2 regions of the Thauera sp. WH-2 genome follow, and region 1 is predicted to be linked to the other one. Evidence: predicted binding sites of a transcription regulator. Region 1 holds the regulator's gene; the other holds the start of a gene.
What was found. Region 1 encodes LexA, which represses DNA repair genes until DNA is damaged. Its sites were predicted from a motif close to ACTGTATNTANATACAGT; they were not measured.
Positions count from the first base shown of each region.

Region 1 (7,431 bases):
CAATCGGATCGGTGGCAAGGAAGTAGTCCCGCGGCGGGCGGACGAAATGGATGCTGCCGGTGGCGAGCGCATGCGCCGCCTTGTATACCGCCGCCAGCGCTGGCGAGAACCAGACCAGCAGTGCGGCTGCGATGATCAGCCGGTCGAGCCCGGGGGAAGGACGACTGCGCGCGCTGTAGACGCTGCGCACGCCGAACCACACGGCGAGCAGCAGACCGATCACCACCGCGAGGGGACCGATCGCCATGGTGGCGCCCAGCAGGGTGGCTGCGGCGAGGAAAGGGATGCCTTCGAGTTGCACGATCTCGGGCCACAGGCGTTCGAGCTGGGAGAACAGGAGCCAGGATGCGGGCAGCGCCACGAGGCTGACAAGCAGGCTGAAGAATGCACGCCTGCGCGCCACATCGCCGGGCGGATGCGCGCTCGGCAGCGCTGTGCTGGAGAAAGCGCCGCCCGGGGACGACGGGTTGGATGCGGGGGTATCGAGGGAAGCTGAGGGGCGTTGGGACATGGCAGAGCAGCGGGGCGCTGTGGAGAGGCAGGGGCTCGGGTGGTTGGGGGATTCAGGCAGGCGCAAGCGCCTGCTTGGGGACGCAGTTTTGGACGCAGTGTACTACCTGGGCGCGGCGTACGTGGGCGCGCTTTCCGTGCGCGGGCGCTTTTGCGGAGCGGATTCTGGCCGTGGATGCCGGGGTTGAGGCCTTTTAGGGGCTCATGCGAAGTATCCATGCAGGAACCAACGCCCGCCCCGATCCAGATCGCTGAAAATCCAGCACAGCACATGCCCGGGGTCGCGCGCGCGGTAATAGTCCCTGCGCACAGGCTGGCCGTCCCACCAGCCTGTTTCGATGCGCTCTGCGCAGCCGAGCAGAGTGAACCGCTCCGCGAGGATCGGGCGCGGTACGGGCAGCAACCACAGCGGACGCTCACGCGCGTGTGCAGCGGGGGGCAGGTGCGCCGTGGCGCGGTATGCGGGAACTGGCTCCCGGGCAGAGTGGGTGCGATCCGGCGCGTGCACCTGCAGGGCTGCCTCCGGGCGGTGCTCGGGCCGGGTGCCCAGCCGGATTACGCCGGAATCGCCCAAGCGTGCGCGCAGTCGGGCGAGGAGCAGAAAGGCGTCTGCCGCCTCCTGTCCGGTGTCGCCAAACAGGTCGCCGCTGGGTGTACTGGCTTGCATGGTGCGATCTGCCCGCACACGCAGTGCGCAGACCTCGGCGGGCAGGGGCAGCGAAGCCAGGCGTTCGCGTGCGATCAGCGCAAAACGCTGGGCGTCCGCCGACGGCTGGCCGAAAAGAAGTTCGAGCACGGTGGCCGGTTCGTGCTCGTACTCCAGGCTCAGGGTGCAGGCATCGAGGGCGGCATGGCGCGCCTGCAGCCATGCGGCAAGGCTGGCGAACAGCCTCCGGGCGGCGAAATTCAGCGCTTCGGCATGGTGTGTCGGCGCGGGGAGCGTCAGCGCATGGTCGAAGCCCTGCGGGGGGGCGAACCAGGGGCGCAGGTCGGCGAGTGTGCCGCGTGCGCGTGCGAGCGCTTCGCTGACCGCTTGCGCCTGGCGGCGGGCCAGGCCTGCGGCAGGCAGTGCTTGCACCTGGGCGAGGGTCTGCATGCCGAGACCGGCGAGAAGCTCGCAGGTCGCGGCGTCGCAGCCACTGTCCGCGAGTACGCTCGCGGGGAGTTCGTCCAGGTGCCGCAGCCAGTCCTCCTGCTCATCGTCCGCATCCAGCCGGCCTGCGGCGCTGCGGGCGAACCAGTGGGCGGCGAGAGGCGTTGGCGCACAAGCGAGCCGTGCCTCGAACCCGAGCGTGCGCAGTCCCTGCTCCAGTTCGTGTGCGATCCGGTGTGTACCACCGAACAGGCGTAGTGTTGTGGACACCTCGAGCAGCACGGCATCCGGTGGTGCCAGGCTGATGCGTGGGGTGAAGCGTGCAGCCCAGAGGGCGATCTCTTCCAGCGCGGCACGCTCGCATGCCGGCGCGCGCGCGCGTAGCGAAAGCCCGGGAAGCAGGCTCAGCGCACTGGCCTGGCGCAGCCCCGGCACGATGCCGAGCGCACGCGCAGGGGCATTCGCGGCGATCAGCTGCGCACGCGGCGGCGGGGAGGCGACTGCGAGCGGCTGCGGCGAGGACATGGCGCGGGTGAAGACCTGCAAGGGCAACTCGGGCAGTACGATGGCGAGCCACAGCATGGCGCGCAGGCTCAGCGGACCAGGGCCAGGGGGGACGAAGTGGGGGCAGCCACCCCCGGCGACCCTGCGGTAGCCCGGGGCGGCCCGTTCCCAGGTGACTCGTTCGCCCATGCTTCAGGTGCGGTCCCGGTGATCGGAGCGGCGGCAGGCGGCTCCGACCCGCCGGCGACATGCAGGTTCAACAGCAACGGCTCCGCGAGAGGCGGGCCGCGCCGCTTGAGCACATGGATCTGCAGGCCCTGATCATGTGCGGCAAGCGCCAGGCGCAGTGGCGCGGGCGATGAATGCTGCGCCGTGCTGTGCGGACGGAAAAGAAAAATGGGGGTGGCGCTTTCCTCGGCTGCGAGCTGCAGGCGCCTGAGGGCGGTGTTATCTCCCTGCAGGGCCCATGCAAGCACGCATGCGCAGTTGCCCGAAGCGGCCGCTTGGCGTGCGGCCCAGAGCAGATTCTGGCGGCTGCGGGTGCGCACCAGCAGCAGGCGTGACAGGGGTACGCCTGCGTGTGCCAGTGCAGGGGCGTAAGGCAGCAGGGGCGGAGCAATCCAGATCACCCATTGGGTCTGTGTCACGCGGCGCAACAGGGGCAGGAGCAGGGAGAGCTCCCCGACGCCGGGGCGGTCGCACAGCAGTTCGATCAGTGCGCCGGCTGGCCAGCCGCCACCCGGCAGCGCCGCATCGAGCTCGGCGAAGCCGCTCGGAAGCACCCGTGTCTGCCCCTGTGCAAGCTGACTTGCTTGCCAGACACTGCCGGCTGGCAGCTTGGCGAGCGCATTGGTGAGCGCATCCGTGCCGGCGGACAGGGAAAGGGGCGAGGATGCAGAAGGGCGCACAGAGGGGGGCGCAGGCAGGGAAGCATGCTGCGGCGCGTCCCCGGCGTGGCGAAGCGGGATGGCCATGGTGGTCGCGCCATCGGAATCGACGTCAGTGATCCTTGCGGATCAGCCCGACCATGATGCCTTCGATCACCACGGGCGCCTGGCGGGTGTCGACGACGATGGGAGTGTAGTCCGGGTTTGCCGGCAGGAGTTCGACCACCGGGCCCTTGCGCTGCAAGGTTTTGACCGTGACGTCGTCGTCGACGCGGGCGACCACGATCTGGCCGTTGCGCGCCTCAGTGCTGCGGTGCACGGCGATGAGGTCGCCGTCGAGGATACCGGCATCACGCATGCTCATGCCGCGCACGCGCAGCAGGTAGTGGGCCTTGGGCGAGAAGAGGGCAGGGTCGAGTTGGAAGCGCGCTTCGACATGCTCGGCGGCGAGGATTGGACTGCCCGCGGCAACCCGGCCAACCAGCGGCAGTCCGAGCGCCTCGGCGAGGCGGATGCCGCGGGCACGGCCTTCCTCGAGCAGGATGGCGCCCTTGGCGGCGAGTGCGCGCAGATGGGTCTCGGCGGCGTTGGGCGAGCGGAAGCCGAAGGCGGTGCACACTTCGGCGCGCGTGGGCGGTCGGCCCTCGGATTCGACGGTGGCACGGATGAAGTCGAGGATTTCCTGCTGGCGCGCGGTAAGGTTTTCGCTACGGGCACTCATGTCAGCCTCCAATGGATGGCTGTAATTTTAAACAGTTGTGCGCCGAGAGCAAGCGGTAAGGCAGAAACCAGAAACCGCAGTGGGCGCAATTCCAGCCCCCCCGGGCGGTCCAGCACCATCGCGCACATGGTCTCTCGGGCAGGTTCCGGAAAGAGCGGCGCGGAGCGGCTGCCAGCATGGTGCGGTCCTCCTGGCTGTTCGAGGCAATGATGCGCTGCATCTTGAGCCTGCGCCCGATATGGGCTATTGCTTCAGTCTCGGGCGCGGCTGCAGGTGCGCACCGAAGCGAACCATACGACAAGGGACGCGTCTGCCTGCCCGGCTGGCGCAGTTTCCGGAAGCTGTCCTGGCCAGCGTCGGTAGTGTTGGCCGGGGCTCTCGGCTAGAATCCGCCCCTCATCACGGAGAACACATGCTCAAAAGCGGAGATACCGCCCCCGCCTTTACGTTGCCCGATGCCGACATGGAAATTTTCGACCTCGCGTCGGAGGTCGGCAAGCATCATGTCGTTCTTTACTTCTACCCCCGCGACAAGACCCCGGGCTGCACGCTCCAGGCCGCAGATTTCAGCGACCACGAGGACGAGTTCGCCCTTTTCGACTGCATCGTGGTCGGCGTGAGTCCGGACGATTGTCTGACGCACGCCGAGTTTCGTGACCAGGAAGGGTTGTCGATCCGTCTGCTCTCCGATGCGGATACCGAGGCGTGCCGCCTCTACGGTGTCTGGCAGGAACGGGAAGTCGACGGCGTGAAGAAGATGGGTGTGCGGCGATCGACCTTCATCATCGACAAGGAAGGCTGCATTCGCCACGCGCTCTACGATGTGACACCCCGTGGCCACGCCGCCGCGGTTTTCGAACTGGTCAAGGAACTGGAACCCCGAAATGCAAAACGAAATCGTAAAAAATAGCGTGGTCACGCTGCAGTACACCGTGCGCGATCCGGAAGGCAGCGTCATCGACGACGGGCAGCACCCGCTGGTGTATCTGCATGGCGGCTACGACGGCATCTTCCCGGTGCTTGAAGAAGCGCTGCATGGCCGGAAGCTCGGTGAGCAACTGCAGGTCAAGCTGCAGCCCGAGGATGCCTTCGGCGACTACGACGAGGAATTGGTCCTGGTCGAGGACGCCAAGCTCTTCCCGGACAACATCGAGGTGGGCATGAGCTTCGAGCGCGTCTCGGACGACGGCGAGGAAGACATGGTCTACCGCATCACCGACATCGCCGACGGCAAGGTCGTGGTCGATGGAAACCACCCGCTGGCCGGTGTGGCGCTGGTATTCGACATCACCGTCGCTGAAGTGCGGGCGGCCAGCGCCGAGGAGCTCTCCCACGGCCACGTTCATGGTCCGGGCGGACATCACCACCACTGATATCGCTGAATCTCCACTGCTTCAGGTCGCCGGCCTGAGCGTGGAGATTGCGCGCGCCGGCGGCGAGATTCGTCCTGTCGACGGCGTCGACCTCGAGATCCGCAGCGGAGAAACGCTCGCCCTGCTGGGCGAGTCCGGCTGCGGCAAGTCCATGACGGCACTGGCGCTGGCCCGCCTGCTCCCCGATGGCGGGCGCATTGCGGGTGGCAGCGTCCGTCTGGGCGGAGAGAACCTGCTCGCGCTGCCCGAGGCGGCGATGCGCAAGGTGCGCGGCGGGCGCATCGGCATGATCTTCCAGGAGCCCGCCACCAGCCTCAATCCGGTGATGAGCGTGGGCGCGCAGATCGTCGAGGCGCTCGCGGTGCACGGCCTGCGCGGCGAGGCGGCGCGCGAGGAAGCCTGCAAGCTGCTTGAGGCGGTGGGTATTCCCGACCCCGCGCGGCGGCTGCGGGAATATCCCTTCCAGTTCTCCGGCGGCATGAAGCAGCGCGTGATGATCGCGATGGCGCTGGCCGGCCGGCCGCACCTGCTGATCGCCGACGAGCCGACCACGGCGCTCGATGTCACCATCCAGGCACAGGTGCTCGATCTGCTTGCCGGCATCCAGCGGCGCGAAGGCATGGCCATGCTGCTGATCACGCATGATCTGGGCGTGGTGGCGCGCATGGCGCACAGGGTCGGCGTGATGTACGCTGGCCAGGTCGTGGAAACCGGACCGCGGGCCGATTTCTTCACCGCGCCACTTCACCCCTATTCGCGCAAGCTTTTTGCCGCGCTGCCCGGCACCGAGAAGCGCGGCAGCCCGCTCGACGCGCCTGCGGGCAGCGTGCCGCCGCTCGATCGCAGCTTCGTGGGCTGCCGTTTCGCCGAGCGCTGTCCCATGGCTTTCGACCGTTGCGACGAGGAGTCGCCGGCGTGGCACCACGTGGGTGTGCAGGCGGTGCGCTGCCACCTGTACGAAGGGGTGAGCGTGCCGCGCGCGCTCGAGATGCAGGTTGCAGTGGGCGTGCCGGAGGCGCGCTCGGGGGGTTCCCAGGCGGTGCTCGAGGTGCGCGATCTGGCGGTGCATTTTCCGGTGCGCAAGGGACTGCTCCAGCGCCCGGTGGGCTACGTGCGAGCGGTTGACGGCGTCAGCCTGAGGCTGATGCCGGGGCGCACCCTGGCCCTGGTGGGCGAGTCGGGGTGCGGCAAGACCACAGTGGGCAAGGCGATCCTGCGCTTGATCGAGCCCAGCGCCGGCAAGCTGCTGCTGGATGGCGAGGCCTATTCGGCCTTGCCGCGGCAGGCGCTGCATGCGCTCAGGCGGGCGGTACAGATGGTGTTCCAGGATCCGTTCGCTTCGCTGAACCCACGCATGCGGGTGGGCGAGATCATCGCGGAGGGGCTGCAGGCGCTGGGTGTCGAGACCGACCCCAATACATGTCAGGTGCGCGTCGCGGAACTGCTCGAGCGCGTGGGGCTTTCGGGCGACATGCGCTGGCGCTATCCGCACGAGTTCTCCGGCGGGCAGCGTCAGCGCATCGCCGTAGCGAGGGCGCTGGCGGTTTCTCCGCGAGTGATCGTGTGTGACGAGCCGACGAGTGCACTCGACGTGTCGGTCCAGGCGCAACTGCTCAACCTGATGCGTGCCCTTCAGCACGAGCAGCAATTGGCCTACCTGTTCATCACACACAATCTCGCGGTGGTCGAGTACCTGGCCGACGACGTCGCGGTGATGTACCTCGGTCGGATCGTGGAAGAGGGGCCACTCGCACGCGTGCTTGGCGCGAGTGCCCATCCCTATACCCGGGCGCTTCTGGCAGCGGTGCCACGGCTGGGCGAAGAGGAGGAGAGGGGTGATGCTTCTGCCGAGGAGGAGCATGCAGCCCGTGCCGCGCAGATGATCGAGCTGCCGTCTCCCTTGCACCCGCCCGCGGGTTGTCATTTTCATCCGCGTTGCCCGCTGGCGAGCGACGTTTGCCGCGCAAGTTATCCCGGCACGACAGAACTTGGGCACGGACACCGTGTGCGCTGTCATTGGCCGCAAACCCAGCCGCAAACCCGGGTCTGAACGGCGCTCCGCGCAGCCGGGTGTCAGCGCGCCGCCTTGCGCTTGGCGCCCGACCTTGCCGTGTTGCGTGGCTGCGAGCGGGGCGACTTGAGCCCGGTGGCGCCTCCCTTCTTGGAGGGGGCGTTCAGCTTCAGTCCCTGCGGGCGAACGAGGGCTGCACGCAGGGGCAACAGGCTGACCACTTCCAGGGCCCCGTCCGGATCGACGCCGTCCGGTACCAACAGCGCGTAGCCCGGAGCGGGCTGGCTTCCTGAGGCAAGGCCGTTGAGCTTGAGCAGCTGGGCATGGCTGAT
Region 1 is NZ_JBLWFG010000001.1:135,391-142,821, forward strand. It holds gene ACNKW1_RS00715 (hypothetical protein) at 1-511, opposite strand, end outside; gene ACNKW1_RS00720 (Y-family DNA polymerase) at 713-2,185, opposite strand; gene imuA (translesion DNA synthesis-associated protein ImuA) at 2,197-3,081, opposite strand; gene lexA (transcriptional repressor LexA) at 3,107-3,715, opposite strand; gene ACNKW1_RS00735 (peroxiredoxin) at 4,128-4,625, shown strand; gene ACNKW1_RS00740 (FKBP-type peptidyl-prolyl cis-trans isomerase) at 4,600-5,088, shown strand; gene ACNKW1_RS00745 (dipeptide ABC transporter ATP-binding protein) at 5,060-7,138, shown strand; gene ACNKW1_RS00750 (transglycosylase SLT domain-containing protein) at 7,162-7,431, opposite strand, start outside.

Region 2 (7,431 bases), 630 kb from region 1:
GATCGAAGGCAAACGTCAGCATCTGCTGTTCCACCATTCGCACCACGACGGCCAGCCTTACCCGGAAACGGAGTGCCCGATTGCCAAGACGCTGAAGGATGGCTTGGTCCGGAGGCAGGAAGAGTGGTTCATCCGACGCGACGGCAGCGGCTTTCCGGTGGAGTTGACCTGTGCGCCACTGATCGAGGACGGGCGACTCAACGGCGCCGTCGTGGTGTTCCACGACATCAGCGAGAACAAGCGGCGCGAGGAGGCCCTGGTGGCGCTCGCCAACACCGACGCACTGACGGGGGTGGCCAACCGGCGCCACTTCCTCGAGCGGCTACAGGCCGAACTCGGTCGCGTGAGCCGTCACGCGACACAGGCCTCGCTGTTGATGATCGATCTCGACCACTTCAAGCAAGTCAATGACAACTTCGGCCACGCCACCGGCGATGAGGTGCTGCGCAACCTGGCCGCCCTGTCCCGCCAGACGCTGCGCCACTCGGACGTGATCGGGCGCCTCGGCGGGGAAGAATTCGCTGCGCTGCTGCCGGACGACGATGCGGTAAGCGCAATGCAGACTGCCGAGCGCCTGCGCAAGGCGCTCGAGACCCATCCTGTGCGCACGGCGGACGGCACCGCCGTCACGGTCACCGCCAGCATCGGCGTCACCCGCCTGCGGCCTGACGATCGTAAACCCGAGACGCCGCTCGGGCGCGCGGACAACGCGCTCTACCAAGCCAAGAATGAGGGGCGGAACCGCGTCATGCTCCACCCATCGGACATCGTTCCGCCGGAAGGCGCCTGAACCCACGCCCTCACTGCGTTCAGAGGCGGCGATCGAGCCGCTGCAGCACGCGCTCGCGCCCGAGCACCTCGAGCACCGCGTCGATCGCCGGGGTCTGCGGCACGCCAAGCACCGCCACGCGCAACGGAATAGCCACCTGCGGCATCTTCAGGCCGTGCTCGGCCATGGTGTCCTTGATCGCCTGCGACAGCGCGGCCTTGTTCCACTCCGTGTCCGCCAGGCGCGCACGCAGGCTGGCGAGCGCAGCTCTGGCGGCATCGGTCAGATGCTGGCCGATCACTTCCGGCGCAGGATGCACATCGGCCACGAACAGCTCGACCGAGTCGGCCAGTTCGTTGAGGTTGGCGACCCGGTCCTTGTACAACGCGACCACCGCCTCCAGGGTCACGCCGGTTTCGGGGTTCACCTGGCGGCGGGCCAGGCGGTTGGCAACGTCTGCGGCGAGGAAGGCATCGTCCGCCTTCTTGATGTACTGCGCATTGAGCCAGTTGAGCTTCTCGGTGTTGAACTGCGCAGCCGAGGGCGTGATGTGGTCGAGGTCGAACCACTCCACGAACTGCTCGCGGCTGAACACCTCGTCGTCCCCGTGGCTCCAGCCCAGGCGCGCCAGGTAGTTGATGACCGCTTCGGGCAGGTAGCCATCCTCGTCGTATTGCATCACGCTCACAGCGCCATGCCGCTTGGAGAGCTTGGTGCCGTCGTCGCCGAGGATCATCGACAGGTGCGCATACTGCGGCACCTCGGCGCCGAGCGCACGCAGCACGTTGATCTGGCGCGGCGTATTGTTCACGTGGTCGTCACCGCGGATGACGTGGGTGATGTCCATGTCCCAATCATCCACCACCACGCAGAAGTTGTAGGTCGGCGTACCGTCGGCGCGCGCGATGATGAAATCGTCCATCTCTGCGTTGGCGATCTCGATGCGGCCCTTGACCAGATCGTCCCAGGCCACCACGCCCTCGCTCGGGTTGCGGAAGCGCACCACCGGCTGCACACCCTCGGGCGGCGGCGGCAGGGTCTTGCCCGCCTCAGGGCGCCAGCGACCGTCGTAGCGCGGCTTTTCGCCGCGCGCACGCTGCGCCTCACGGATCTGATCCAGTTCCTCGGACGACATGTAGCAGTGGTAGGCGGTGCCGGCGGCCAGCATCTGGCCGATCACCTCCTTGTAACGGTCCATGCGCTGCATCTGGTAGAACGGACCTTCGTCGTGCGCCAGGCCCAGCCAGTCCATGCCGTCGAGGATGGCCTGCACCGCCGCAGGCGTGGAGCGCGCCACGTCGGTGTCCTCGATGCGCAGCACGAAGGTGCCTCCGTGGCGGCGGGCAAATGCCCAGGAGAACAACGCGGTACGCGCTCCGCCGATGTGGAGATAGCCGGTGGGGCTGGGGGCGAAGCGCGTCCGCACAGGGGGGCGAACGGAATGGGAGTCAGGCGTCTGGGACATGGCGGACTTCTATGGTGGCGCTTGAACGAAGCGCAGATTCTAAAAAATGAGATTGACGGAAAGGGGCTGCGCAGCCGGGACAGGCCCGTCTCCGTTCAGCCCAGCAGCAGCGCGTCGTCGTCGATTTCCTCGCCGCGCACCTTCTCGAACATGTCGAGCAGGTGGTGCACGTCGAGGCCTTCGCGCTCCTTGCCGGAGACGTCGAGCACGACGCGGCCCTGGTGCAGCATCACGGTGCGCTGGCCAACGTCGAGCGCCTGACGCATCGAGTGCGTGACCATCATCGTCGTGAGCTTGTGCTCCGCGACGATGCGCACGGTGAGCTCCAGCACGAAGGCCGCGGTGCGCGGGTCGAGCGCCGCGGTGTGCTCGTCAAGCAGCAGCAGGCGCGAGGGCTGCAGCGCAGCCATCAGCAGGCTCACCGCCTGGCGCTGGCCGCCCGAGAGCAGGCCGATGCGATCGGACAGGCGGTTCTCCAGACCGAGCCCGAGCGTGGACAGCTGGGCACGGAACTCCTCGCGCAGCGCCGGCTTGACCGCGAATGAGAAGCCGCGGCGCTCGCCGCGCATCTTGGCGAGCGCCATGTTCTCCTCGATGGTCAGGTCCTCGCAGGTGCCGGCGAGCGGGTCCTGGAACACGCGGGCAACGTGCCGCGCACGCGCCCACACCGGCTGGCGGGTCATGTCGATGCCGTCGATCTCGATCGTGCCGCTGTCGACACGCTGCTCGCCGGAGACGGCATTGAGGAAGGTCGACTTGCCGGCGCCGTTGGAGCCGATCACGGTGACGAACTGCCCGGTCGGAATCTCGAGCGACATGCCGCGCAGGGCCTGCGTCTCGATCGGTGTGCCGGGGTTGAAGGTGAGGCGCAGGTCGGTTGCTTTCAACATGTCAGTTCACCTTCTTTCCGGACCAGTGCGCGCGCAGCTTGGGCACCACCAGCGCGACCGTCACCAGCACCGCGGTGACGAGGTTGAGGTCTTGCGCCTGCAGGCCGATGAAGTCCGAATTGAGCGCGAGCGCGATGAAGAAGCGATACACGATGGCGCCGACGATCACCGCGATCGTCGCCAGGTAGAGCTTGCGCGAAGGCAGCAGGCTCTCGCCGACGATCACCGCCGCCAGGCCGATGACGATGGTGCCGACGCCCATGGAGATGTCCGCCCCGCCCTGCGTCTGCGCGAACAGCGCCCCGGCCAGGCCGACCAGCGCATTCGACAGCGCCATGCCGGCCAGCACCGCCAGCCCGGTATTGACACCCTGCGCGCGCGCCATGCGCGGGTTCGAGCCGGTGGCGCGAATCGCCAGCCCGCTCTGGGTGGCGAAGTAGGCATCCAGGGCGAGCTTGACCGCCAGCACGACAAAGACCAGCAGCAGCGGGCGGAACACATAGTCGGCCATCGCCTCGGGCTGCAGCAGGTTGAATACGGTGGGCTCCATGATCAACGGCACATTGGGCTTGCCCATGATGCGCAGGTTGATCGAGTACAGCGCGATCATCATCAGGATGCTGGCGAGCAGATCCATGATCTTGAGGCTGACGTTGAGCCAGCCAGTGATCAGGCCCGCGACCGCGCCGGCGAGCGTCGCCACGATGGTGGCGGTGAAAGGATCGTAGCCGGCGGCGATCATGGTCGCGGCGACCGCGCCGCCGAGCGGGAAGCTGCCATCCACGGTCAGGTCAGGAAAGCGCAGCAGCCGGAACGAGATGTACACGCCGAGGGCGACGAGACTGAAGATCAGGCCGATCTCCAGCGCCCCGAGCAAGGTGTAGAGGGACATGGGAAATACCGTTGATTGAAAGACGACGCGGGCGCCCTGACAGGAGCGCCCGCGGCGGCCGGAGCGATCCGGCCGGTCCTGGACCGAGCCTGAACGCGATTACTCGATGACTTTGGCCGCGTCCTTGACGAGGTCTTCTGCCAGCGTGACGCCCTGCTTCTGCGCGGCGCCCGGGTTCACATGCAGGGACAGCTTGTTGCTGGTCTCGAAGGCAATGTCACCCGCCTTCTCGCCCTTGAGGATGCGCACAACCATCTCGCCGGTCTGCACGCCAATGGCCTTGTAGTCCATGCCGTACGCGGCCACCGCGCCACGCGCGACACTGTCGGTGTCGGCAGCCACGAGCGGGATCTTGGCGTCCATGCCGACCTTGACCAGCGCCTCGTAGGCCGACACCACGTTGTTGTCGGTGCTGGTGTAGAACACATCGACCTTGTCGATCAGGCTGCGAGCAGCCGAGCCGACATCCACCGAACGCGGCGCAGCGGCATCGACCAGGCTCATGCCGTGCTTGGGCAGAAGCTCGCGCATCTGCTCGAGCACCACGACCGAGTTGGCCTCGCCTGGGTTGAACACCATGCCCACGCGCTTGGCAGCGGGCGCCACACGCTTGATCAGTTCGATCTGCTTGTCGAGCTCGAGCGCATCCGACACCCCCGTGATATTGGTGCCCGAGGGCTGCATCGAAGGCACCAGCTTGGCGGCCACGGGATCGGTCACCGCCGAAAACACGAGGGGGATATCCTTGGTCGCGGCTGCCACGGCCTGCGCCGAGGGCGTGGCGATGGCGACGATCACATCGGACTTGTCGCCGACGAACTTACGCGCGATCTGTGCCGCGGTGCCGGTGTTCCCCTGGGCGCTCTGGTACTGCCACTTGAGGTTCTTGCCGTCCTCGTAGCCCGCGGCCGCGAGCGCCTCCTTGACGCCATCCCGGACCGCGTCGAGGGCCGGATGCTCGACGATCGCGGTGATGGCGACCGACTTCTGCTGCGCGTACACCGGGCTCGAAATGGCGAAAGCGAGCGCCAGCGCGCCGAACAGCACCTTGCGGGACTTGGTGAAGCTCATGAAGGACTCCTTGACGGCCATGCCGGCCGGGCAGTGAAGGACATACGCGATCATCGACCGCGACAGGAAAAGCGAACGAGTTCGAGAGTTTAACAGCGCACTTGGCACATGCGACTGCGGTAGACCCCAAGACAGTGTCCAGCATTCACGATCAGCCGTAAGCCTTGCAAGAAAAACTGTATTTATTTACAGTTTTGCATGCCCATCCCGTATGCCGAACTTCACTGCCTGAGCAACTTCAGCTTCCAGCGCGGCGCCTCGCACCCCGAGGAGCTCGTCGAGCGGGCTGCGGCCTTGGACTATGCGGCAATCGCGATCACCGACGAATGCTCGCTGGCCGGCGTGGTGCGCGCGCATCGTGCACTGCAGGACATGCCCGTCAGGGGCCGCCCGAAGCTGATCATCGGCAGCGAGTTCCAGCTCGCGGATGGGCCCCACGTCGTGCTGCTGGCCGCGAACCGGCGGGGCTACGGCCAACTCTCGCGGCTCATTACCCAGGCACGGCGTGCGGCCGACAAGGGGTATTACCACATCGACCGGGAAATGCTCGAAGCCGACCCTGCGCAGCGTCTCGACGACTGCCTGGCCCTGCTCGTGCCACCACCGCATTTTCCACCCCTGCATGGGCTGGACGAGGCGTCGGCAGCGCTCGCCGCCGACGCGCGCTGGCTGGGCAAGCTGTTTCCCGGCCGCAGCTGGATCGTCATGACGGCCCTGCTCGACGGCGTGGACGATCGCCGCCTGCACCGGCTGGATCACATCGCCGGCAGCGCCGGCCTGCCGCTGGTCGCCGCCAGCGGCGCGCTGATGCACGAGGCCGCCCGCCGCCCGCTGGCCGATGTGATGACTGCGCTGCGCCTGCACTGCAGCGTGGCTGAAGCCGGCCTGGCGCTCGCGCCCAACGGCGAACGCCGCCTGCACGATCACGCCACGCTCGCCAGCCGCTACCCGCCCGCACTGCTGGCCGAAACCCTCGCCGTGGCCGCGCGCTGCGGCTTCAGCCTGGACGAGCTGCGCTACGAATACCCGGCCGAACTCGTCCCCGCCGGCGAAACTCCGGCGAGCTGGCTGCGCCGCCTGGTCGAAGGCGGGCTGATGTGGCGCTTCGGCGCGCAGGTCTCCGTTCGCGCCGGTAACACCGTGGCACCCGTGCCACCAGCCTGCGCCGGCCATGCGTCGTCCACGGCCCCGTGCTCCGACCCGCCGGCGCCGCTGCGCATCGCAACCCCGGCACCCACCGCCACGCCGCCCCAGCCCGCCGACGACCCCGCGCCGGCTTCGGTACGCACGCAGATCGAGCACGAGCTGGCACTGATCGCCGAGCTCGGCTACGAGCCCTATTTCCTCACCGTGCACGACATCGTCCGCTTCGCCCGCATCGCCGGCATCCTGTGCCAGGGGCGCGGCTCGGCGGCCAACTCGGTGGTGTGCTGGGCGCTCGGCATCACCGAAGTCGACCCGCAGCTCGGCATCATGCTGGTCGAACGCTTCATCTCGCGCGAGCGCAACGAGCCGCCCGACATCGACGTCGACTTCGAGCACGACCGCCGCGAAGAGGTCATCCAGTACATCTACCGCAAGTACGGCCGGGACCGCGCCGCGCTCGCCGCCACCGTGATCCGCTACCGCGCACGCAGCGCGCTGCGCGACGTCGGCCGTGCGCTCGGCCTGGACGAGGCGCTGATCGAGCGCCTCACCCGCGCGCATCACTGGTTCGACGGCCACCGCATCCTGCCCGAGCGCCTCGCCGAGGTCGGGCTCGACCCCGCCAGCCCGGTCACCCGCCGCCTGGTTGCCCTCACCGAGGAACTCATCGGCTTTCCGCGCCACCTGTCGCAGCACGTCGGCGGCTTCGTCATCGCGCGCGGCCGGCTCGACGAACTGGTGCCGGTGGAAAACGCCGCCATGGCCGATCGCACCGTGATCCAGTGGGACAAGGACGACCTCGACGCGGTCGGGCTGATGAAGATCGACGTGCTCGCGCTCGGCATGCTGTCCGCGCTACGCCGCGGCCTGGCGTTGGTATCGGCCTGGCGCGGGCAGGCGGTGACGCTGGCGACAATCCCGCGCGAGCAGGAAGAGGTGTACGCGATGCTGTCGCGCGCCGATTCGGTCGGCGTGTTCCAGGTCGAATCGCGCGCGCAGATGACCATGCTGCCGCGGCTCAAGCCGCGCCGCTTCTACGATCTGGTGGTGGAAGTCGCCATCGTGCGCCCCGGCCCCATCCAGGGCGGCATGGTCCACCCCTACCTGCAGGCACGCGATCGCGCGGCGCGCGGCGAGGATCCGATGGACGACCAGCGCGAGGAGATCCGCGGCGTGCTGGCACGCACGCTCGGCGTGC
Region 2 is NZ_JBLWFG010000001.1:763,280-770,710, forward strand. It holds gene ACNKW1_RS03645 (diguanylate cyclase) at 1-790, shown strand, start outside; gene gltX (glutamate--tRNA ligase) at 810-2,234, opposite strand; gene ACNKW1_RS03655 (ABC transporter ATP-binding protein) at 2,330-3,124, opposite strand; gene ACNKW1_RS03660 (ABC transporter permease) at 3,126-4,016, opposite strand; gene ACNKW1_RS03665 (ABC transporter substrate-binding protein) at 4,116-5,087, opposite strand; gene ACNKW1_RS03670 (error-prone DNA polymerase) at 5,286-7,431, shown strand, end outside.
Region 2: ACNKW1_RS03670 (error-prone DNA polymerase) is a predicted target of LexA. The motif match lies at 5,263-5,280, and genes of this name have one in related genera.